DNA from 3 places in the Staphylococcus sp. IVB6181 genome. Region 3 is predicted to be linked to each of the others. Evidence: predicted binding sites of a transcription regulator. Region 3 holds the regulator's gene; each other region holds the start of a gene.

Region 1 (8,074 bases), 620 kb from region 3:
GGAGTATCAGGGGCAGCACGTCTCAGCTGAGGACGGCAAAGAAAAAGCTAAACCGAAGCCGATTGTAAAAGGCGACCAAGTAGGCCGAAATGATCCCTGCCCATGCGGAAGCGGCAAAAAATACAAAAACTGCTGCGGTAAATAATCAGCGTTGTTAAGAACCACTGCGAGATGCTTTGACAAGAAGCGCATGCTTTTTGTCATTGCCTGCTTTTGGTTCTTTTTCTCATTCATGACAAGAGATGAAATATGCTAAAATAATACCAGTATAAAATGAAATGAAAATAAGTGTACAGGAGAGAGATAAGATGGAGCTATCTGAAATTAAGCGCAACATAGTCAATTACGACGAAAAATTAGAACAACTTAGGGGGTCTCTTTGACTTAGAGGAAAAAGAGACAAACATCCAAGAATATGAAGAAATGATGACAGAACCGAATTTCTGGGATGATCAAAATAAAGCGCAAGAAATTATAGATAAAAACAATGCGTTGAAATCAGTGGTACAAGGTTACCGTGATTTAGAAGCAGAAATCGAAGATATGACAGCCACACATGAGCTGCTGCAAGAAGAATATGACGAAGACTTAAAAGCGGATCTGGAAGAAGAAACCAACAACTTCAAAGAAAAACTGGACCAATTCGAATTGCAGCTGTTATTAAACGGACCTTATGATGTCAATAATGCGATTCTTGAATTGCATCCGGGTGCCGGCGGTACAGAATCGCAAGACTGGGCAAGTATGTTATTGCGTATGTATCAGCGCTATGCAGAGAATAAAGGCTTTAAAGTAGAAATGGCGGATTATCTGCCAGGTGATGAAGCGGGCGTTAAGAGTGTTACTTTAGTGATTAAAGGACATAACGCTTATGGTTATTTAAAAGCTGAGAAAGGTGTACATCGTCTCGTACGTATTTCACCATTCGACTCTTCAGGCCGACGTCATACATCATTCGTTTCATGTGATGTGATTCCTGAATTCAGCAATAATGAAATCGAAATCGACATTAACCCGGATGATATTACAGTAGATACGTTCCGTGCATCAGGTGCCGGCGGTCAGCACATCAACAAAACAGAATCTGCAATTCGTATTACCCACCATCCTACAGGTATTGTAGTAAACAACCAAAACGAACGTTCTCAAATCAAGAACCGTGAAGCAGCAATGAAAATGCTGAAATCGAAATTGTATCAATTGAAATTAGAAGAACAAGAACGTGAAATGGCAGAAATCCGAGGCGAACAAAAAGACATCGGATGGGGCAGCCAAATTCGTTCTTATGTCTTCCATCCGTATTCAATGGTTAAAGATCATCGTACAAATGAAGAAACAGGTAATGTGAATGCGGTGATGGATGGAGATATCGGTCCATTCATCGAAGCTTACTTGCGTACACAAATGGATAATCGCGAAGCTTAATCTCTATACTTATGAAGGCCAAGACAGGAAATGTCTTGGTCTTTTCTTTGGTTCTCCACCATTTGTGGTGGGTGAATAATTTAAAGAACTTAATTTTGATTGGAATTCTTCGAATTCTATCATTTAGACAACCATCCGATGTACGGGTCTGGTTGTCTTTTTCTTTTTGTTTTTAAATAAACTAAATACCAGCATTATACGGTTTCTTAAGTTATTAAAACTTCTGTATCCATATGAAATTCGCTTAATTAGCTTTATTTTATTGTTAATACCCTCGATTGCACCGTTATTTAATAAGGGATTGTAAATCGTATTTCGAAGTATTTCTTGATGCTTTCTAAAAAATGTTACTACTTTCCATATGTTTTTACTGATTGAGTTTTTATCAACGTCGTTCAAACGATTGATAAAATCTTTCCAATTACATAATTTTAAACTTTCGCGTAAATCATGTACTAGTTCGTATGAATTTTTTAACTTTTCATCTGTTTGAAGCATAAAATTCACTAGATCATAACCTTTTTTATAACATCTAAAGGAACCATCCCAAATACCATCCATCATGAAGAGTTTACGTTTGTCTGTTAAAAGAAGTCTCCATTTGTTCTTTAAAACAGGGTATTCCCTTCCTTCTTTGTCTTTATAACGATTCATTACTTCTCTGCGATAGAAGTTTAACTCTCTATTCATGTGCTGAACGATATGAAATCTATCAAAGATTATAGATGCATTAGGAAAGAGCTTTTTAAATAAGAATAAATAGGGTTCAAACATATCAATGGTAATTGTTTTAACTTTAAGTCTATTTTTTCGATCAAAGCGTTCAAAATAAGCTTTTAAATAACCCGAAGTTCTGTTTTCTAAGACATCTAGAAATTCATGTGTGTCATTGTTAATAAATATAAAACTCATTAAGCCAGTCACACTCTTTACACTTCTAAATTCATCCATTGCCAAATGTTCAGGTAGATTATCGAAAGGCTTGATAAGTAAAGTATTGACTGCTTTATTTCGAATACGACGTACTGTAGATGGAGAAACACAGTTGTCTTCTGCAGTATCTATTTCTGTTTTGACTTTCGTGGCTTCTTCAATTATTTTTTGATTCACATAATTAGAAATAAATCGTGTCTTATCTACGACATCAGTTTCAGCAGTAAAAGTTGTATTACACTCTAAACACTTAAAGCGCTGTTTGGCTAAGTTTAGATATGTATTATAGCCTTGAGTTTTAAGCAAGGTAATACGAGAAACTCGTTTACCATGCTTATGAATTTGTCCTTCATTTTTAATTCCGCAGCAAGGACAAGCCGAAGGCTTATACGTAAGTACAGCATTAACAACCGTAGACTTCTTTCCTTTTACTATTACATCAATATCTTGGCTAACAAATTTGATATTTTTATCTTTTATTCTTAGTATTTCTAATGTATCATTACACATAGGCGCACTTGTCTCCTTTAATTTGGGTTTGGTCACTTTAAATTATAGAGGCAATTGCGCTTTTTGTGTATCGAAAAAGGCGGGAAGTTTTACCTTCCCACCATAAAAGATGAAGAACCTTTTCTTTTGCTGCAACGAAAAAAGTATATCGCATAAAAATAATTTTAGATGTTTAATGCATAGATTAATATTACTGTTATGTGACATGAAAAGTTATTAAATAACCTATCGAGCATTGAAATGCCTATGATTTGCTTTAATTGACAGAAAGTTTGTCCAATTTAGAGTTTAAACGATAGTATAACGATTATATTACAAAATTATAACAATGCCCCCAGGGTAGGAAAGTTGTGCTATATTGAATGCATTACAAATTGACAGCAAAGGATGAAATAATAAATGAAGAAAGCTTTATTACTATCAGCATCATCACTAACTTTACTAACATCATTAAATGGTGTTGCATCTGCAGAACAAACACACGTAGTTAAAGAAGATGCTAAGTTAAGCGAAGTTGCAGCTTTGTTTGCCACTACTACAGACGAGATTAAAAATTTAAACCAATTAAACCAAGATGAAGTTAAAAAAGAGACTTCTCTAGTTTTACCTGACACAGACGTTGTAGAAGTCAAAGCTGGAGATACTTTAAAATCAATCGCAAAAGCACATAATATTACATTAGATACATTGTACAAATTAAACCCAGGTGTTTCTCACGTTATCTTACCTGGAGATATCTTAGCAGTTTCAGAAAAAGGCGCAACACATTTAGAAGCATTATATACTGGTAAAGCTGTACCAACTGAAGCACAAGCATCACAATCAAAACAAGATACAGCAGCTCCAAAAGCAGCTGCAAACTACGATGCACCGGCAAATACAACAGCAGCACCTGTAAACTATACATCAGATGCAGCTTACAACAGCTACAATACAAATTATACAAGCTATGAAGCACCAGCTTACAACGCTACTGAAACATACAGTGCGCCAGCAGCTTCATACAGCGCTCCATCATACCAAACAAGTGCACCATCTTACTATTCAGGTGCTAACTTATACACTGCAGGACAATGTACTTATTATGCATTCAGTCGTGCAGGCGGCAACATCGGATCAACTTGGGGTAATGCAAATAACTGGGCGAACGCAGCAGCAGCGGCAGGACGTACAGTTAACAATACACCAGCAGCTGGTTCAATCATGCAATCATCAGCAGGTGCTTACGGTCACGTAGCATACGTTGAAGGTGTTAACAGCGACGGTTCAGTTCGCGTATCTGAAATGAACTACGGTTACGGCCCAGGTGTTGTAACTTCACGTACAATTTCAGCAGGTCAAGCAGGCGGATATAACTACATCCACTAATAAATAATTGATATAGCGCACTGTTCTCTTTTGAGGACGGTGCTTTTTTTGTATCTTGTGCTATGTATAATTGAAATCGAAAAATTGCTTGAGAAAGGGTAATATTAATTTAAAGTCACCGTTGAAAATGGTAAAGTTAAATCAACTTTTAGTATTCAGGTTGTTCTTATATGAAATGCGGATGAATAAGAAATTTCTTTGACAAAGCATCAATATATTTTGAATAGAAAATAAAAAGTGTTTGAATGAACTTGAATGATATGTTTTCAAAGTGCTTGCGCAATGCGAAGACATGCGCGTATAATATTCGATTAAATAGATAAGGGGTGAGCTCAACGTGGGTGTACATCAATATTTTAAAAGACTGTCTGATTTAGAAAAGCTGATACGCTTGCCTGGTAAGTTTAAGTATTTTGAGCATAATGTAGCAGCACATTCATTTAAAGTGACTAAAATTGCACAATATTTAGGTACAGTAGAAGAACAGCACGGCAATACGATTGATTGGAAGAGTTTATATGAAAAGGCTTTAAATCATGACTTTGCGGAAGTATTTACAGGAGATATCAAAACCCCGGTTAAATATGCGAGCAGTGATTTAAAAAAGTTGTTTTCTCAAGTGGAAGAGGAAATGGTAGATAATTTTATCAGAGAAGAATTCCCAGAGGAATATCAAGATGTGTATAGAGAGCGTCTGCAAGAAGGCAAAGATGATTCATTAGAAGGTCAGATTTTAGCTGTCGCAGATAAAATAGATTTGCTTTATGAAACATTCGGAGAAATTCAAAAGCGTAATCCGGATTCGTTATTCTTCGAAATTTATGAAATGTCATTAGAAACAATTATGCAGTTTGATCATTTGGTCTCCGTACAAGACTTTATCGATAATGTGATACCAGAAATGCTGACAGAAAACTTTATTCCGCGTTCAGAATTGCGTGAGTTGACGATGTCAATTTTAAATAAAAGAGATGGGTGACTGACAAATGGTTCTCATTTGGTATCTTTGCGCCTCATTTTTCCCCTGTATCTTAGTGGTACTATTCAGTGTCGTTACTAAGAACAAATGGGTCGGTGCAATTGTAACGTTGATGTTAATCGGTGGTTCGATTTATAAAGGATTCTTTCACAGCGAGTGGATTATATTTATAGATGTCGTTTCATTGTTGGCAGGCTTTGTCATCGTGGATCAATTAAAACTGCATCAACATCATGAAGATGACCGTTAAATTGCAATACAGGTACTTGTCAAAGCAGAGACAAGTGCTTTTTTGTTTGGCAAAAAACTTCTATTTTACGAACAGATGTTTGTATTTCTTTGACATGATATGTTATAATACTAAGTGATGTAAATAGTTTGAAAACAAGTAATTAAGAGTATAAATAGAGTAAATAGAAAGATTATATAAAAATTGAGAAGTTGCGAATTAACAAGTTTAATTGCAATCTCAACATGAAGTGAACGGTTGGGACAATGGTGGAATGTCTCAGCCTATTTATATTTTAGAGACGCTACAGTATGCATCGTATAAAAAGGAGGATACCTGATATATGGAACATCATCCATTTAAAGTGGTTTCAGAGTTTACACCTCAAGGAGACCAGCCTGCCGCAATTGAAAAGATTTCTAAAGGAATTAAGGAAGGCAAACATCATCAAACTTTGCTCGGTGCAACAGGGACAGGTAAAACTTTCACAATGAGCAACGTAATTCAACAAGCCGGCAAGCCTACATTAGTACTTGCCCACAACAAGACTTTAGCAGGTCAGTTATATAACGAATTCAAAGCATTTTTCCCAGAAAACAGAGTAGAATATTTTGTCAGTTTCTATGATTATTATCAACCAGAAGCTTATGTACCCTCTACGGATACATTTATCGAAAAAGATGCGACAATTAACGATGAAATCGACCAATTACGCCACTCAGCTACAAGTTCATTATTCGAGCGCGATGATGTAATTGTAGTTGCCAGTGTCAGCAGTATCTTTGGTTTAGGGGATCCGTCTGAATACAGCAGTTTAGTTGTCAACGTGCGTCGAGGCATGGAAATGGACCGCAGCCAATTCTTGCGTGGATTAGTTGATATCCAATATACACGTAACGATATCGACTTCAAACGCGGCACATTCAGAGTACGCGGCGATGTGGTAGAAGTCTTCCCGGCGTCTCGTGATGAAATGTGTATTCGTGTCGAATTCTTCGGTGATGAAATCGATCGTATCAGCGAAGTGAACTATTTAACAGGAGAAGTACTGCGTGAAAGAGACCACTTCTCTATATATCCGGCATCCCACTTCGTAACGCGTGATGAAAAGTTAGAGTTAGCCATCCAACGTATTGAAAAGGAACTTGCAGACCGTCTGAAATATTTAAGAGAAAATAATAAATTGTTAGAAGCGCAAAGACTGGAACAACGTACCAACTATGATTTGGAAATGATGAGAGAGATGGGCTTTGTTTCAGGAATCGAGAACTATTCTGTGCATTTGAACTTAAGAGACTATGGTTCTACACCTTATACGTTGCTTGATTATTTCGGTGATGATTGGCTGATTATGATTGATGAATCACACGTGACTTTACCGCAAATCAGAGGGATGTATAACGGTGACAGAGCACGTAAACAAGTGCTGATCGATCACGGTTTCAGATTGCCGAGTGCTTTAGATAACAGACCTTTAACGTTTGAAGAGTTTGAAAAGAAAGCACATCAATTGGTTTACGTTTCAGCAACACCAGGTCCTTATGAATTAGAACATTCAGATGAAGTGGTTGAGCAGATTATTCGACCGACAGGATTGCTGGACCCTAAAATAGATGTCCGTCCGACGAAAAATCAAATTGATGATTTATTAAGCGAGATTCAAGATAGAATCGATAAAAACGAACGTGTACTCATTACGACATTAACGAAAAAAATGAGTGAAGATTTAACGACTTATATGAAAGAAGCAGGTATCAAAGTCAACTATCTGCATTCTGAAATCAAGACATTAGAACGTATCGAAATCATTCGCGACTTAAGAATGGGCACTTATGATGCGGTTGTCGGTATCAACTTATTAAGAGAAGGTATCGATATACCGGAAGTATCGTTAGTGGTGATACTTGATGCAGATAAAGAAGGTTTCTTGCGTTCAGAGCGTTCGTTAGTTCAAACTATTGGCCGTGCAGCACGTAACGAGCATGGGCAAGTGATTATGTACGCAGACAAAATTACAGATTCTATGAAATATGCGATGGATGAAACAGAACGCCGTCGCAAGATTCAACAAGCGTATAACGAAGAACATGGTATTACACCGAAAACAATCAAGAAGAAAATTCATGATGTTATCAGTGCTACTGTGGAAACAGAAGAAGAAAACGAACAAGAACAAAAAGTAGTACCTAAGAAATTAACGAAAAAAGAACGTGAAAAAACGATTGAAAATGTAGAAAAAGAAATGAAACAAGCAGCAAAAGCATTAGACTTTGAAAGAGCAACAGAATTACGAGACATGTTGTTTGAACTCAAAGCAGAAAGATGAGGTGACGCGGGTGAGTAAGAAAGATCCATCAATTGTTGTAAAAGGTGCACGTGAGAATAACTTAAAGAATGTGAATGTGGAACTGCCGAAAAATAAATTGATCGTCATGACAGGCTTATCAGGTTCTGGTAAGTCTTCCTTAGCATTCGATACTATCTATGCGGAAGGGCAAAGACGTTATGTAGAATCCTTAAGTGCTTATGCACGTCAATTCTTAGGACAAATGGATAAACCGGATGTAGATACGATTGAAGGTTTATCCCCAGCGATTTCAATCGACCAGAAGACAACAAGCAAAAACCCG
Region 2 (8,074 bases), 600 kb from region 3:
CATCAAAGAGGAGTGATTCTTTTGAAGTATAAATTGGTTGCTTTCACAGTATTTTCAATATTGAGTGTAATAACTTTATTGATTTCAGGGTATATAAGTAGTACAAAATCCGTCGATTTGTCGGAAATTACCATTAATGATATGAAGCCTAACCAAACATTCAATCCATCTGGTTTTAAAGAAAACCGCAATATTCAACTCGAACGTTATCGATTCTACTATAATGAAAAACATCCTGATTTCATTGTTAAAGTGAATAAACATAAAAAAGCTATTTCAGGCATGGCAGTCATTAAAGACAGCAGTATTAAAACGAATATGGATTTTCAAGTCGGCGCGTCAGTTGATGATGCGATACAAGCATTAGGCAACGGCTATCAATTGACTGAAGGCAAAAATGGTTATAAAACATTGAACTATGTAGATAAAACACATCATCTCAAACTCAAAATTTTATACCAAAATGATGAAATCAGACGAATTGAATATTTTAAATAATTGTGATGTATGAGATGGCAAGCTGGAATTATAGAAAAGGGGAGCCATCTTTTTAATATTTTTACGTTGTTGTGAAACTTTCAAAAAATAGCAGATATAATTATTTTTAAAATTATATAAATTGCAGTATAATTCAAGTAGATTTCGGAGGTGACCACTGTGAACAAAATTACATTTTTAAATGATTTAGAAAGTGAACTGAGATGGTTGCCTAGACATGAACAAGATAAAATCATGTATGAGTATGAAGATATCTTTTATGAAGGTGAAAGGGAAGGCCGTTCTGAAGTTGAAATTTTAAAAGGAATGGAAAGCCCAAAGAAAATTGCTAAAGAAATATATGCACAAAAAGCAATTAAAAATGCGGAATATGCGCCGAATGCGCAAAACGTCACAAAAGCAGTACTGGCGACGCTCGGCATAGGCATCTTAACGTTAGTGATCATTTTGATTCCATTGCTGTTTGTAGTGATGTTTATGGTGATACTGCTGTTAGCCTCGCTGGTCTTGCTGCTGTCGCCTGTGATTATGCTGAGTGCTAATATCTTAAGCGGCTTTACGCATTTTATCTTCAGCGACTTTTTATTCGCTTTTGGTTATTCAGGATTAGGCATTATATTTATCGTCTTAATCTTCAAATTAGCTGAAGTGATTTATAAATTGATATTGAAGTACTTGCGTTGGAACTTGAAATTGATTAGAGGGAGCATAAATTCATGAAGAAATTATTATTAATTGGAATGATTGTATTTATAGCCTTCTTTTCGATGGGGACGTTAGTATGGTTCGTACATGATCGCAGTAATTTACCGCAAGAAAATGTTAAAAAGACATTTCATAATGAAAGTATCCGAGATATTTCTATCAGCGGTAATCGTTCAGATATAAAGATAGTCCAAGGGAATGAGCTGAAATTAAATTATAAAGGACAGCGTCCGATTAATTACTCTGAACATAATAACATTCTGAAAATATCAGAAGACAAACAAAATGATTTTGCACCGAACATCAATCCTTTTAAGAAAACTAGGCAGAAAATGATCATCGAAGTACCGAAGAAACAATTAAATGATATTAATATTTCAACTGATATCGGCAGAATCGAAATTGATAATATTCATTCAGCAACGACAACCATTTGGAACAACGTTTCAGATGTTGCTATCAAACGTTCAACTTTAGAAGATGTTGAAATGAAATCAGACAGCAGTAATTTAACTTTTGAAGACAGCAAAATTAAAAACGGTTATTTCAAAATTAATTCCGGCAGTGTTTTAGGCAAACATGCATTAGTGAAGGAGAGCGTGTTTATTTTAGGACAAGGCAGTATTACATTTGAAAAAATGGCCAATGCTTGTGACTTAAAAGCCTCTACGAAGAGAGGGAATATCACATTATCTTATGAAAAACCGCCTCAAAACACATTGTTGAAATTAAATCCTGCAGAGGGTGAAAAGATTGTTTCGAATCCGCATTTCAAAAATGATAAAGTCGGAAACGGAGAGAATGTGTTAGAGTTTTATACCAATAAGGGCAATATCAAAATTGAATAATGAACGTTCTAAGCCATAGTGGTTTTAGAATGATTGTATTAAAGTAAAAAAACGATTTTCATCAAAAGTCAGATGAAAATCGTTTTTCTTTATTCCTTTGATATATTAAGGCATTTATTCTGAGGCAAATTGAATCTCTGTATCGATTTCGCCATGCAGTTTTGTAATATCTAATTCATCGTGGTTCAACCAGCGTTCAAAATCAATACATACAGGTGTTCCATTCTCACCTAAAGCAATCCAAGCTTTCATCTGATCTGGTTCATACATAGAAGTGTGGATAGTACCTGACCAGCTGCCAAAGAGCTTGCTGTAGATATCATATTTTGGATCATTGAAGAGTTCTAACGCTTTCATTTTATCCATATGGATATCTGTTTGTTTCAAAGTACGTGCTAAACGTTCTTTGGATTCTTTAGTGTAATTGCGGTTTTCATGCGTCAGCAATTTAAAGTGGTTGGTACATGTGCGATCGTAACGGATATCTAAGCCTCTTGGTGTGACTTCGATAATGGCGTGCTGATTATTTTTATCCATGACGATATAACTAAATGAACTGCGGTGCGGAATTTCTTTGAGCAGACGAATCGCTTCATCGGTATCTTTGCATAATTCTAAAATCAATCTGCCGATCATATAGCAGACAAATCCATCTTGCGGGTGTTTGCGATGCATAAAGTTGTAGCCCATAGCCAAGCCTGCTGAATTCAAGCCGTCCATTCTGCCTGTAATTCTTGAAGTAGGACCGATTTGTGCTAATCCTCCGTCATTGGGTTCATAGAGCAGATAACGGCCGTCATAGGTTGCAGGGTGGTAATCGTAGTTGCGGACTAAATAATTATCCCCAAGGAAGACCGTACACCCACTGTCTTTCTTATTAGGGGTGAAACGATAATGCGCAAAGTTGAATACAATTTGTCTCATCGGCAATTCTAATAACTCGCGCATGCCCATTAATTCCTCCCAAATTTGAGGGGCATAGAGATTGAATATATCGTGTGTTGCATTGATGTCTATATCAAAACGCGGCAGGCGTTTTTTCCATTCTTTTTCTCTGTTTTGCATCAGGCGTGTGGATTGCATCCATTTACCGGTTTCAACGCCTAAATCATAATGCGACCCTTTAAAAGTCATAATATCTGATTGTACCTTTTGCATATGAAATAACTCCTTAACGTATTCTTTTATAGTTTGTTACAATAATGTAATTTATTGTTAATAGACTTCAGAAATCAATCCGTATTATAATATATTTGTAGAGAAAAACCTGTTAATACGGTTTAAAAATGTCACTTGAAACGCAGAAATTTTACGTTTAGAGGTGATAGTGATGGTTCAAGATTATTATAGCAAAGCATGTGCTGCTGTATACAGATGGTGGAGGGGCGCTTGAATAATCTTACATTTCCAAGGGTTAACCATTTAGTGTTAGCCCTTTTTTTAGTATAATAGAACTTGTATATGCTTGAACATTTTTATTATAGGGTATATGTTTTAATGACCAATTTAAGTATGCTATCATAAGAGCATGCAGGCGATTATTTTTATAGAGGTGAAATCAAAATGTTAGACTTTATTAAAGGCTTTTTTAAATTCTTCTTTAGTTTAGCACTCATCGTTTCAGTAGTAGTTGGCGTGGGTGTAGCCGTATTCGCTTTCATTTTCAAAAAAGATTTTGAAGATATCGAAAGAAGAACAAAAGAAATTGTTGCTGATATTGAATCAGGCAATAATTAATGATGATGAACTAAAACACTTGCTGGGTGATAATCCAGCAAGTGTTTTTTAGGTTCGGCATAATGTAATTTGAACGATATCCAACAAAGAAAGCTGGATGTGCTGCTGTTTTAAAGTACTGCCGATGAGCAGCTGATTCAAGTAATCAATTTTTTTCGGTACCATTTCTAAAGTGCGGATCCAACCGTCTCTGAAATAACGTATTTTAATTGCACATTGTTCTTGAAAGGCAATATGAATCTGCTGATTCAATTCATTGATTTGATCCTCGGATAATATAGGACGTTCAATTTTAGTTTGGTCTACCGCATACTGATGCAATCGTTCGAATTGTTCGGGCAAGGTCGCAAAAGGGGCCCATTTTACCATGCCTCTGCCTACTGGAATATTAGAATCTAATTGGCTTCTTGGAATTTTACGATAATCTGTTTCCGTATTTTGTGCTTTCATCAAAAATCACCTGCTTAAGTAGAAGTTGATAATTCTATTATACGAACACTTGTTCGTATTTTCAAGTTAAAGTTATATTGCTCGAATAATCACATTATTTAGACTGTAGTATTATCATTTTTATTTAGAATTCCGTACAATAGTAGGTAATACGAGGAGGTAATAATATGACGAAATCAGGTTATATTGGATCTTACACTAAGAAAGATGGTAAAGGAATTTATCGTTTTGTTTTAGATGAAGCAAATGAAAAAGTATCAGAAGTTTCAACAGCTTATGAGATTGAAGCATCAACATTTATTACACGCCGCAATCAATTCTTATATGCAATTACAAAAGAAGGCGAACGCTGCGGTGTTGCGAGTTTCAGAGTAGAAAACGACGGTACATTGACACTATTGAACAAATGCTTGGATTCAGTAGAAGGTACAGGATGTTATATTTCAGTATCTAATGACGGCGGCTATTTGTTTGAAGCGGTTTATGGTGCAGGGATTATTCGTTTATATGAATTAGATGCATCGACAGGTGAAGTAGTACGCTTAATCGAAGAGTTGAAACATAAGTATCCAGTCGGCCCGCATGAACGCCAAGACCACGCACATGTACACTATGCACAAGAAACACCAGATGGTAAATTTGTAGCAGCATGCGACTTAGGTACAGATAGAATCGTCGCTTACAAATATGATGAAAATGGTTACGAGGTTGCTGCTGTTTCTGAATTTACTGCAGGATACGGACCGCGTCATATTGCATTTCACGGCAACGGCAAGTATGCGTATGTAGTGCATGAACTTTCAAATAAAGTGAGTGTCGCAAAATATGTGAACGGTCATTTCGAAGTAGTTAAAGATTATACTACCATCCCTGAAGACTTTGAAGGGGATACAAAATTAGCAGCAGTACATTTATCACATGACCAACGTTTCTTATATGTTTCGAACCGCGGCCATGACAGTATCGCTGTATATGAAGTAACAGATGATGGGGATGACTTGATTCCGGTTGAGATTGTTAAAACAGGCGGAGAATTCCCAAGAGATTTCAATATTTCAGATGATGATCAATTCATCGTATGTGCACATCAAGAAGGTAGTTCTCCAGTCACAGTGCTTAAACGTGATAAAGCAACAGGCCGTTTAACATTAACAGATGATCAGCAACAAGCTGCAGAAGGTGTTTGTGTCATTTTCGACTAATCCGCCATCAATATATTCAACCAGTCCTTTAACGGGGCTGGTTTTAATTTTGCCAAAATATAAGAAAATATTATCAAGAAAATTGGAAATATTTATGTAAACGTTTGCAAATTCTGGTTAGATATACGGAAAAATGTGATAAAATTAAAAACAAACATGTTCAGGGGTACTTTAAATTTATATGCAACTTAAATTGTATTTTAGTTTAAGGTTAAACATGTTGAAAACAAGGGGGGGATTGTTATGCATCAACAACATAACAGTGATTATCACATTCCAGGACGTCTGACATTCTTTTCAAAGCAGAAAAAGAATAAGCCGTATAATAAAGGCCAGATGATTGGATTGATTTTGGGACCATTATTATTTGCGTTGATTTTAATGTTTGTACATCCAGAAGGCTTGCCGTATCAAGGGGTATTCGTTTTAGCAAGTACCGCATGGATTGCAGTATGGTGGATCACAGAAGCGATTCCGATTCCGGCAACCAGTTTAATGCCGCTGGTATTAATGCCGATAGGGCATGTAATGGATCCGGCAGAAGTTACTTCTGAATACGGAAACGATATTATTTTCTTATTCCTGGGCGGATTCATTCTTGCGATTGCGATGGAACGTTGGAACTTACATACACGCGTTGCTTTAATTATTATTAATAGTATCGGTACAAGTACAGGCAAGATATTATTAGGCTTTATGCTCGCAACCGGCGGTTTATCAATGTTCGTCTCAAATACAGCGGCGGTCATGATTATGATACCTATCGGTTTAGCGATTATTTCAGAAGCTAAAGCCTTAAATGATGGGGAACGCAGTCAAAATAACTTGTCAAAATTCGAGAAATCATTGGTGCTCGCAATCGGTTATGCAGGTACTATCGGTGGTATGGGTACTTTAATCGGAACTCCGCCGCTGATTATATTAAAAGGCCAATATAATAGTGCCTTCGGCGAAGAAATCAGTTTTGCGAAGTGGATGATTATCGGTATACCGACGGTCATTATCTTATTATTCTTAGCTTGGATTTATTTAAGATTCATTGCCTTTAAACAAGATATGAAGCACCTTCCAGGCGGAGATGATTTAATCAAGACAAAATTAAAAGAGTTAGGCAAAATCAGCTATGAAGAAAAAGTAGTCTTTGCTGTCTTTGCGTTAGCCAGTATCTTATGGATTGTACGCGAATTTCTATTGAAACAATGGGGACCGACTTCGTTAGTAGAAGATGGGACAATCGCCATGTTCGTTTCTATTTTACTGTTTATTATTCCGACAAAAAATAACACAAAGCATAAACGAATCATTGATTGGGAAGTCGCCAAAGACTTGCCATGGGGCGTATTAATTCTCTTCGGAGGCGGTTTAGCGTTAGCCAAAGGCATTTCAGAAAGCGGCTTAGCAAAATGGCTGGGCGGACAATTAACTGCTTTAAACGGTGTCAGTCCATTGCTTATCGTTATCGTGATTACGATGTTCGTACTCTTCTTAACTGAAGTAACTTCAAACACAGCTACAGCAACTATGATTCTGCCTATTCTTGCGACATTATCTGTGGCAATCGGTGTACATCCGCTATTACTTATGGTACCCGCTGCGATGGCCGCAAACTGTGCTTATATGATGCCGGTCGGCACACCGCCGAATGCCATTGTCTTCGGTACAGGCTTGATTTCCATCAAGAAAATGGCAAGTGTCGGTTTCTGGGTCAACTTAATTAGTGCCATTCTAATCATCTTAGTAGTTTACTTCTTAATGCCGTTAGCATTAGGCATCGATGTCAGCCAACCACTTAAACCATTGAAATAATAGAAAATGCATTGATACAAAATGCATCAATCAAAAATAGACATATAAGTTAAATGAAAAAAGTCAGCCTTAATTACGTAGGGCTGACTTTTGTATGCTTTTACATATTTTCAATCTTTAAGATTTAATGAGTAACTGCTGATGATTAACATTGTGCATTTTAATTTGAGCTTTTGTGACTTGTGGCTGGTTGAAGTAAAGGCCGTTTATATCATTTAAAGTAAATGTATGTGTTGCGTCCAAATGATTTTCAGTAATGAAAACATCTTGATGCTGCGTATTGAAATAGCCGCGAATGTTAATGGCATCTTTTGTCATTGTGCCTTCGAAGCGGTTGTTGATGATATTTAAATCACGTCCGCCTTGAGCAGCAATACGTTGTCCGGTTTGCACATCAGCAGTATGTTTATCGTCTTTAGTACCTAAGAAGCGGATACCGCCAGCGCAATCTAAGAAATGGTTATCTACGATATATAAACCGTCTGCTTTAAAAGGTGTTAAAGCAAAATCTAAAGTTTGATGGAAAGTATTGCGATAAATAAAGACGTCTTGATAGAACTTGTTATGACGTGTCGCATGAGAGCCGACAGCACGATTCCAGCTGGTAAATCCTGGTGTATCAGAAGGGCCGAAATAACATTCTGATATCATAACATGACGCGTGATGGTACCGTCTCTTGTTCCGAATTTAGGGAAAGCACCTGGGACTTGAATATCTAATTGAATAGCTTCTGAAAAGCCGCGATCTCCATTGATATCAAGGAACCCTTCAAAACTGCATCTGGTAATAATTAAGTTGTCTACACCGCAGGCATCAATCGCATGTCC
Region 3 (8,074 bases):
TGTACAAAAAGGACTGTCAGTTCTGAAATACAGTGATGCTATTTCGAATACTGCGAGAAAACATAGTAAAGATATGGCAGATCATCATTACTTTGATCATACAAACCCTAAAGGAGAGTCTCCTTTTGATCGTATGAAAAAAGACGGCATTGATTATAACAGTGTAGGTGAAAACTTAGCGTACGGACATCAGAACAGTATCTTTGCACACGAAGGATTAATGAACTCAGAAGGACATAGAAAAAACATTTTACAGTCAGGATTTAAAAACTTAGGTGTGGGTGTCGACTTTAATGAAGACAGACAACCATTCTGGACTGAAAATTATACAAGTTAAGTAAATGTATTTTAAATAATAAAAGAACCGAAATAATGGATGAACTGTTAATCACATATTGTAACTGTGGTTAACAGTTTTTTTATGGAAAAATTATTGTTGATCTCATGTTGTGTCAGTATTATTAATAATGAATAAGCTGCTAAGGTAGTGTATATTGTAATTATAGTCGATGAAATAGTCATGTTTTATGTATTATAACTTAATTCAAAGGGGCGTTATTATGCATACATTAGTTATCATCACACATCCGGATATGAAGCACTCAGTAGTGAATCGTATGTGGAGAGATGCTGTGGTTAGTGAACAGATTGATATGGTTGAATTATATGAACTGTATCCTGACAGCAAAATAGATGTGTCGCGCGAACAAGAAAGGTTATTGAATTACGATACAATTGTGTTCCAATTTCCGCTCTATTGGTATAGCAGTCCTCCGTTATTAAAACAGTATCTGGATGAAGTGTTCTTATATAATTTTGCGTTTGGTCCAGAAGGAACGAAACTTCATAATAAAAAGTTTGCGATTGCAACGACAGTAGGCAGTTTAGAAGAAGATTATTCTAAAGAAGGTTCGAATGGATTTGCATTAGAAACATTGTTATCGCCATTCATTGCGACTTTTAATTATATAGGGGCTGAATATAAGGGTCACTTTGCACAGTATGGTACTGTAAATCATGCGAGTTATGATGATTTGCTCGAGGGGACCAAACAGTATATCGCATTCATAAAGTCTATTTAATAAATAAAATGCCGGAACTGAAATTTTCAATTCCGGCATTTTTTAAATTAAAATAGGTAGTTTCCGAATTCTAACGGTTCAATGTATTTACCGTCTTTATCAAAGACACGCATGTTGCCTCCAGAAATTTCATCAATAAGCAATACTTCGCCAGTTGCTTCATCGCGACCGAACTCTAATTTAATATCGTATAACTCTAAACCTTTTTGTGCGAGTTCATCTTTAATGATGTCAGAAATTTTAACTGTTAAATCAGCAATTTCATCATATTCGCCGGGTTTTAAAATATTTAGGGCTTCAAGAGCTGCTTTGTTGATAAGAGGATCTTGTCGTTCGTCATCTTTTAAAGTCATTTCAACATAACCGTTAAGCGGTGCACCGTCTTCAATATAGTCGCCATATCTGCGGATGAAAGAACCGACAGCACGATATCTGCAAATGACTTCTAACCCATTACCGAACACTGATACTTTTTTAACGCGCATTTGGCGTTCATCAAGGTCAAAATCAATATAATGAGTTGGAATACCCGCAGCGTTAATTTTTTCGAAGAAATAGCTTGTCATTTTCAATCCAGCTTTTCCTGAACCTTCGACAGTCAATCCTACTTGGTTTTCACCTGGATCAAACACTCCGTCTTTACCAGTCATATCATCTTTGAAGAATAAAACAACTTCACCATCTTTGTCTTGATATACATCTTTCGTTTTACCTTTGTATAGTAAGTCCATTTTCATTTCACTCCTAAAGTTATACTTATATTCATTATAAGAGAATTTTCGATTTATATAAATATCAAACTATGAAACCAGCAAGAAAATATTGATGAGATTAATTGCTTACTTTTCTTTTTGGTCTCTTTTAGCAGTATACAAAGCTTAATATGTTAAAGAAAGTAAAAACAAAATATAGAATAGCAAAAAAGCACGCCTTAATGTCTATAAGTTGAGGACACTAAGGCATGCTTATATTTAAAAAAGATTAGATTTATTCATTTAATCACGAACGATAATTAAGAAGAGATGATATGCCTATGAACAGAGGCGACAGCTTATAGTTCTCTAAATAGGCCGACAACTTTGCCTAATACTGTTACATGTTCAAGGTAAATCGGATCCATTATGCTGTTTTCAGGTTGCAGTCTATAACGGTGTTTTTCTTTATAGAATCGTTTTACTGTTGCTTCATCATCTTCAGTCATAGCAACAATAATGTCGCCGTTTTCTGCAATTGTCTGGCTTCTGACAATTACTTTATCTCCATCTAAAATACCTGCTTCAATCATACTGTCACCGACAACATTCAAAATAAATATGTCGCTGTTGTGCGTTGAAGTAAAGTGTTCTGGTAATGGGAAGTACTCTTCAACGTTTTCAACTGCTGTAATTGGAATGCCGGCAGTAACTTTACCGATGACAGGAACATGAATAGTACCTTCGATTTCTGCAGAATCTTCTATTTGATCGCTTACAATTTCAATTGCTCTTGGTTTTGTAGGGTCGCGTCGGATATAACCTTTGCTTTCCAAACGCGATAAGTGGCCATGAACTGTAGAGCTTGATGCTAATCCTACAGCTTCACCGATTTCTCTGACACTAGGCGGATAACCTTTTGTTTGAACTACTGATTTAATATATTCATAAATTTCGCTTTGACGCTTCGTAAGTTCAGTCATATATATGCACATCCTCTTCTAATTTGTTCTTATTATAGCATGTTAAAAATATCTTTACAAACATTTGTTCGTAAAAGTATTGACACCGAACAGTCGTTCTGATATTGTGTTTATACAAACAAATGTTCTAGGGGGTGTTCAATTATGATTAAGAAATATCAAACGAGTTTTTTACTATACACAGCAGTATTGTTAATGTCTTTCATGTTGGTTTCAGCGTTTTTAATCGGTGCAGAGCAGTCAGGGAATCAGGAACAAGTGTACGAAATGACGGATCATACACTTTCAGCTAAAACAGAACAAAAAGCCGAACAAGAACAGCGATATATAGAAAAAGACGAACAGAACAGCAAACCGATTGTCGCAGCTGTTCGATAAATAAATAGTAATTCATAAAATTGTCATATCATTTTCTTGTTATTCATTGTGTAAAAGCGACGCATTTGGGAAAAGTTAAACAAGCATATTCATTTTGTTTTAAACAATTATTTGCTAATATGAATAATCATCAGACTAATGGAGGTCAAGAATATGGCAGATCAACATAAAGAAACTATTAATAGAATTAATGAACTTTCTAAAAAGAAAAAAGCTGAAGGCTTAACTAAAGAAGAAGCAAAAGAAAGAGCAGAATTACATCAAAAATATTTGGAAACTTTCCGTGAAGGTTTCAAACAGCAAATTGAAAATACAAAAGTGTTAGATCCAGAAGGAAACGATGTAACACCTGAAAAATTAAAACAAGTACAACGTGAGCAAAATAAAAGAAAATAATTTAAATTATATTAAACTATGAGTAAGAGCTTTTAGAACAAAATACCTATGTTCTGAGAGCTCATTTTTTGTTATATTTGAAGATTTTTCATCATATTTTATTTGATAGCGATTTCATAAGAACAATCAATGTGAAAAGCCAAGAATATAATGTATAATGGCATAAAATCATGCTGTATAGAAAGGAAGTTATATTGATGTTCGATAAAAGAGACGACCTTGCAATTAATACAATCAGAGCATTAAGTATTGATGCAATTGAAAAAGCAAATTCTGGTCACCCTGGATTACCTATGGGTGCTGCACCAATGGCGTACACATTATGGACACGTCATTTGAATTTCAATCCTAATTCAAACGAATATTTCAACAGAGACAGATTTATTTTATCTGCAGGACATGGTTCAGCATTGCTTTACAGCTTGCTGCATGTATCTGGAAGCTTAGAATTAGAGGAATTAAAACAATTCAGACAATGGGATTCTAAAACACCAGGACACCCAGAGTTCAGACATACACAAGGTGTTGAAGTAACAACAGGTCCATTAGGACAAGGTTTAGCAATGTCAGTTGGTATGGCAATGGCTGAAAACCACTTAGCCGGCAAATTCAATAAACCGGACGCAGAAGTCGTTAACCATTACACTTATGTGTTAGCTTCTGATGGCGACTTAATGGAAGGTATTTCACATGAAGCGGCTTCATTAGCAGGCCACTTGCAATTAGATAAATTAATCGTACTTTACGATTCAAATGATATCTCATTAGACGGCGACTTAGATAAAGCTTTCTCAGAAGACATCAAAAAACGTTTTGAAGCATATGGTTGGAACCATATCTTAGTTAAAGACGGCAATGACTTAGACGAAATCAATAACGCAATTGAAAAAGCTAAAGAACAAAACGGACCAACAATGATTGAAGTGAAAACAGTGATTGGTTACGGTTCACCTAACAAATCAGGTACACATGGCGTACATGGTGCACCGCTTGGTGAAGATGAACGTACTTTAACTTTAGAAAATTATAAACTTGATCCTGAAAAACGTTTCTACGTTCCAGATGAAGTTTATGACGTATTCAATGAAACAATGTTGAAACGTGCAAATGAAAATGAAGATGCTTGGAAAGCATTAGTTGAAAAATATTCAAAAGAATATCCTGAGTTAGCGCAAGAATTCAAAGATGCAATTGCTGGTAAATTACCAGATAATTACGAAGCAAAATTACCTGAATTCGAAGTAGGTTCAGAAAGTGCAACACGTGCTGATTCTGGTGAAGTTATTCAAGCATTAAGCAAAGCTGTACCTTCATTCTTCGGCGGTTCAGCAGACTTAGCTGGTTCAAACAAATCTAACGTTAAAGATGCATCAGATTATGATCGCAATACACCAGAAGGTAAAAACATCTGGTTCGGTGTAAGAGAATTTGCGATGGCTGCTGCTGTTAACGGTATGGCTGCACACGGCGGTGTTAATCCTTACGGTGCAACATTCTTCGTATTCAGCGACTATTTAAAACCAGCATTAAGACTTTCAGCTATCATGGGTCTTAACTCAACATTCATCTTTACACACGATTCTATCGCTGTTGGTGAAGATGGTCCTACACACGAACCTATTGAACAGTTACCAGGTTTACGTGCAATCCCTAACATGAACGTTATCCGACCAGCAGACGGTAACGAAACTCGTGTTGCTTGGGAAGTTGCTTTAGAAAGCGAACAAACACCGACTTCATTAGTATTAACACGTCAAAACCTTCCAGTATTAGATGTTTCAAAAGAAACAGTTGAAGAAGGTGTACGTAAAGGTGCATATGTTGTTTACGAATCTGATGAAAACCCAGAATACCTTGTATTAGCTTCTGGTTCAGAAGTAAGCTTAGCAGTAGAAGCTGCTAAAACATTTGCGGATAACGGCAATTCAATTCGTGTCGTATCTATGCCGAACTGGCACGCATTCGAACAACAACCTAAATCTTACCAAGATGAAGTAATTCCTCCAACAATCACAAAACGTTTAGCAGTGGAAATGGCTTCTTCATTAGGTTGGCACAAATATGTCGGTTTACAAGGCGAAGTACTTGGAATCGATCGTTTCGGCGCAAGTGCACCAGGTGGTTTAGTTGTTGAAAAATACGGCTTCACTAAAGAAAACGTATTAAAATTATTAAACAATCTATAAAATTTTATAGTGCAATAAACGAAAGAGCTATTCCGGTAATTAAAACAGTTATTAATAATCATGTTTTAATGGAGCTTGGAATAGCTCTTTTTCTTGTGAATAGAGTCAGTCATAGTTAAAATACAACTTGAAATGATAAAGTTATTTTAGTAAAATGCTAAAGGATAAAGAAAGTGGGTGAGACAATGGCAACTTGGATAGCAATTCTATTAATCATTGCTGCACTAATCATCGGTTTAGTAGGTGGTTTCTTCTTAGCGAGAAAGTATATGATGGATTATCTTAAAAAGAACCCTCCGATTAACGAAGAGATGTTACGTATGATGATGATGCAAATGGGCCAAAAACCATCTCAAAAGAAAATCAATCAAATGATGACGATGATGAACAAAAACATGGATCAAAAAATGAAATAAAAGTATCTGTAATAAGAAAGCTGTGTGGGTTGAACATACGGCTTTCTTTTGTTTTATAGTAAAGCAAATACTGGAAGGATTTACATATTTTAATCATTTTGTATGGCATTTCGTATGTGCAATGATATACTATAAAATGATTTCTATGAATATACTTAATGACGAAAAGAAGGTGTCACTGTGTTATATCTTATATTTTCAATCGGTATAGCATTTTTAATGGGCGCTGCCGTAATCATAGTGAGAATGAAGGCGCAAAAGTTTCCAGTCAATGAGAAGAAACTCATTTTACCGCCAATATTTATGTCTACGGGTGCTTTAATGTTTGTTGTGCCTTATTTTAGATTAACAGGTATGGAAATCCTTGAATCTATGATTGTAGGGGTTTTATTTTCAACCGTACTGATTTGGACTTCTCGCTTTGAGGTGAAGGGCTCAAATATATATATGAAACGTTCAAAAGCGTTTCCGATTATTTTAATTACACTATTAATCATCAGAACTGTTATGAAAATTGTCATCAGCAGTCAGATTCATCCAGGTCAACTTGCCGGCATGTTCTTCTTGCTTGCCTTTTCAATGATTGTACCTTGGAGAATCGCGATGTTATTGAAATATAAAAAGTTGAAAAGAGAAATTGTAAGATAAAAGTGATAAACGATGTTTTTCAATAAAACTGAAAGGCGTCGTTTACTTTTTTTGGGGTAAAACAAAAAGAAGGAAAGGTGATTATAATGAAGTTAAAACATGTCTTAGGTATTATCGGAGCAATTATTGCAGGAATGATATATACATTCTCTCTTTTTCAAAAACTTTATAAAAAATAAACATTGTGCGCCTTTTCTCTATAATGAGAAAGGCGTTTCATATTACACTTTATGCAAGAGGTGATTCAATGAAAGTAATACATACTGCCGATTGGCATTTAGGCAAAATATTAAACGGACAGTCCTTTTTAGAAGATCAACGTTATATTCTGAATCGATTTATTGAAGCGATGAAACAAGAAGAACCAGATGCCATTGTGATTGCGGGTGATTTGTACGATAATTCTACGCCTAATAAAGACACAGTGAAATTATTAGAAGCAACTATAGCAGAGTTAAACCTGAAAATGCGCCTGCCTATAGTGATTATCAGCGGAAATCATGATGGCAGAACACGTTTGAATTACGGTTCGAATTGGTTTGAACACAGCAATCTATATATCCGTACCAGTCTTGAATCTATGTACGATCCGATAACAATCAACGGTGTTAATTTTTATACCTTGCCTTATGCGACGATAGGAGAGCTGCAGCATTTCTTTAAGGATGAAGACATTCAAACTTATGAACAAGGCATTGAATGCTGCTTAAGACGTATGTCTGAACAGCTGAATAAAGAACAAACGAATATTTTAGTCGGGCATCTCACAGTAGCAGGAGGAATTACTTCTGATTCCGAACGTCATTTATCAATTGGTACTGTAGAACAAGTTCCGCAAAACTTTATGAAGCAATTCGACTCTGTTATGTTAGGGCATTTGCATCATCCTTTCAGTATTCAATCTGACTTTGTCTTTTACAGCGGGTCATTATTGCAATACTCCTTCTCTGAAACGAATCAATCTAAAGGCTACCGTGCTGTAAATATAGACGACAGCGGAAATATTAAAATTACTTTTGTGCCGCTTCAACCATTACGTCAATTAGAAGTTATTCAAGGCACTTATGAAGATGCGATTCAAGAAAGACTAGAAGTAAAAAATAACAACAACTATATTCACTTCAACTTAACCAACTTATCCCATATCAATGACCCGATGCTGAATTTAAAACAAATTTATCCAAATGTCTTATCATTAACCAATGAATCGCAAACATTTACAAGTACGTACGAACAAAAAGAAATCAAGAAAATGACGGATCAAGAAATCATTGAAGACTTTTATTCTAATAT

The links. The regulator LexA, encoded in region 3, represses DNA repair genes until DNA is damaged. The targets are predictions, from matches to a motif close to CGAACATATGTTCG.
Region 1: a site for LexA is predicted at 5,534-5,547, ahead of uvrB (excinuclease ABC subunit UvrB). Genes of this name have one in related genera too.
Region 2: a site for LexA is predicted at 4,281-4,294, ahead of MUA90_RS05045 (YolD-like family protein). Genes of this name have one in related genera too.

What each region holds. Positions count from the first base shown of each region.
Region 1 covers NZ_CP095096.1:2,295,817-2,303,890, reverse strand. Annotated here, with positions in the region: gene secA (preprotein translocase subunit SecA) at 1-145, shown strand, start outside; one part of gene prfB (peptide chain release factor 2) at 309-380, shown strand; one part of gene prfB (peptide chain release factor 2) at 382-1,425, shown strand; gene MUA90_RS11270 (ISL3 family transposase) at 1,549-2,868, opposite strand; gene MUA90_RS11265 (COG3942 and LysM peptidoglycan-binding domain-containing protein) at 3,268-4,236, shown strand; gene MUA90_RS11260 (YfbR-like 5'-deoxynucleotidase) at 4,574-5,215, shown strand; gene MUA90_RS11255 (CsbA family protein) at 5,223-5,465, shown strand; gene uvrB (excinuclease ABC subunit UvrB) at 5,788-7,770, shown strand; gene uvrA (excinuclease ABC subunit UvrA) at 7,781-8,074, shown strand, end outside.
Region 2 covers NZ_CP095096.1:1,073,590-1,081,663, forward strand. Annotated here, with positions in the region: gene MUA90_RS05020 (hypothetical protein) at 13-498, shown strand; gene MUA90_RS05025 (HAAS signaling domain-containing protein) at 658-1,218, shown strand; gene MUA90_RS05030 (DUF4097 domain-containing protein) at 1,215-2,051, shown strand; gene MUA90_RS05035 (C45 family autoproteolytic acyltransferase/hydrolase) at 2,166-3,209, opposite strand; gene MUA90_RS05040 (hypothetical protein) at 3,615-3,788, shown strand; gene MUA90_RS05045 (YolD-like family protein) at 3,837-4,238, opposite strand; gene MUA90_RS05050 (6-phosphogluconolactonase) at 4,406-5,440, shown strand; gene MUA90_RS05055 (SLC13 family permease) at 5,684-7,246, shown strand; gene MUA90_RS05060 (glycosyl hydrolase family 28-related protein) at 7,364-8,074, opposite strand, start outside.
Region 3 covers NZ_CP095096.1:1,672,767-1,680,840, reverse strand. Annotated here, with positions in the region: gene MUA90_RS08190 (CAP domain-containing protein) at 1-337, shown strand, start outside; gene MUA90_RS08185 (NAD(P)H-dependent oxidoreductase) at 561-1,082, shown strand; gene MUA90_RS08180 (phosphoribosylaminoimidazolesuccinocarboxamide synthase) at 1,130-1,813, opposite strand; gene lexA (transcriptional repressor LexA) at 2,134-2,757, opposite strand; gene sosA (DNA damage-induced cell division inhibitor SosA) at 2,902-3,135, shown strand; gene MUA90_RS08165 (DUF896 domain-containing protein) at 3,289-3,531, shown strand; gene tkt (transketolase) at 3,729-5,717, shown strand; gene MUA90_RS08155 (YneF family protein) at 5,903-6,133, shown strand; gene MUA90_RS08150 (CcdC family protein) at 6,314-6,781, shown strand; gene sbcD (exonuclease subunit SbcD) at 7,029-8,074, shown strand, end outside.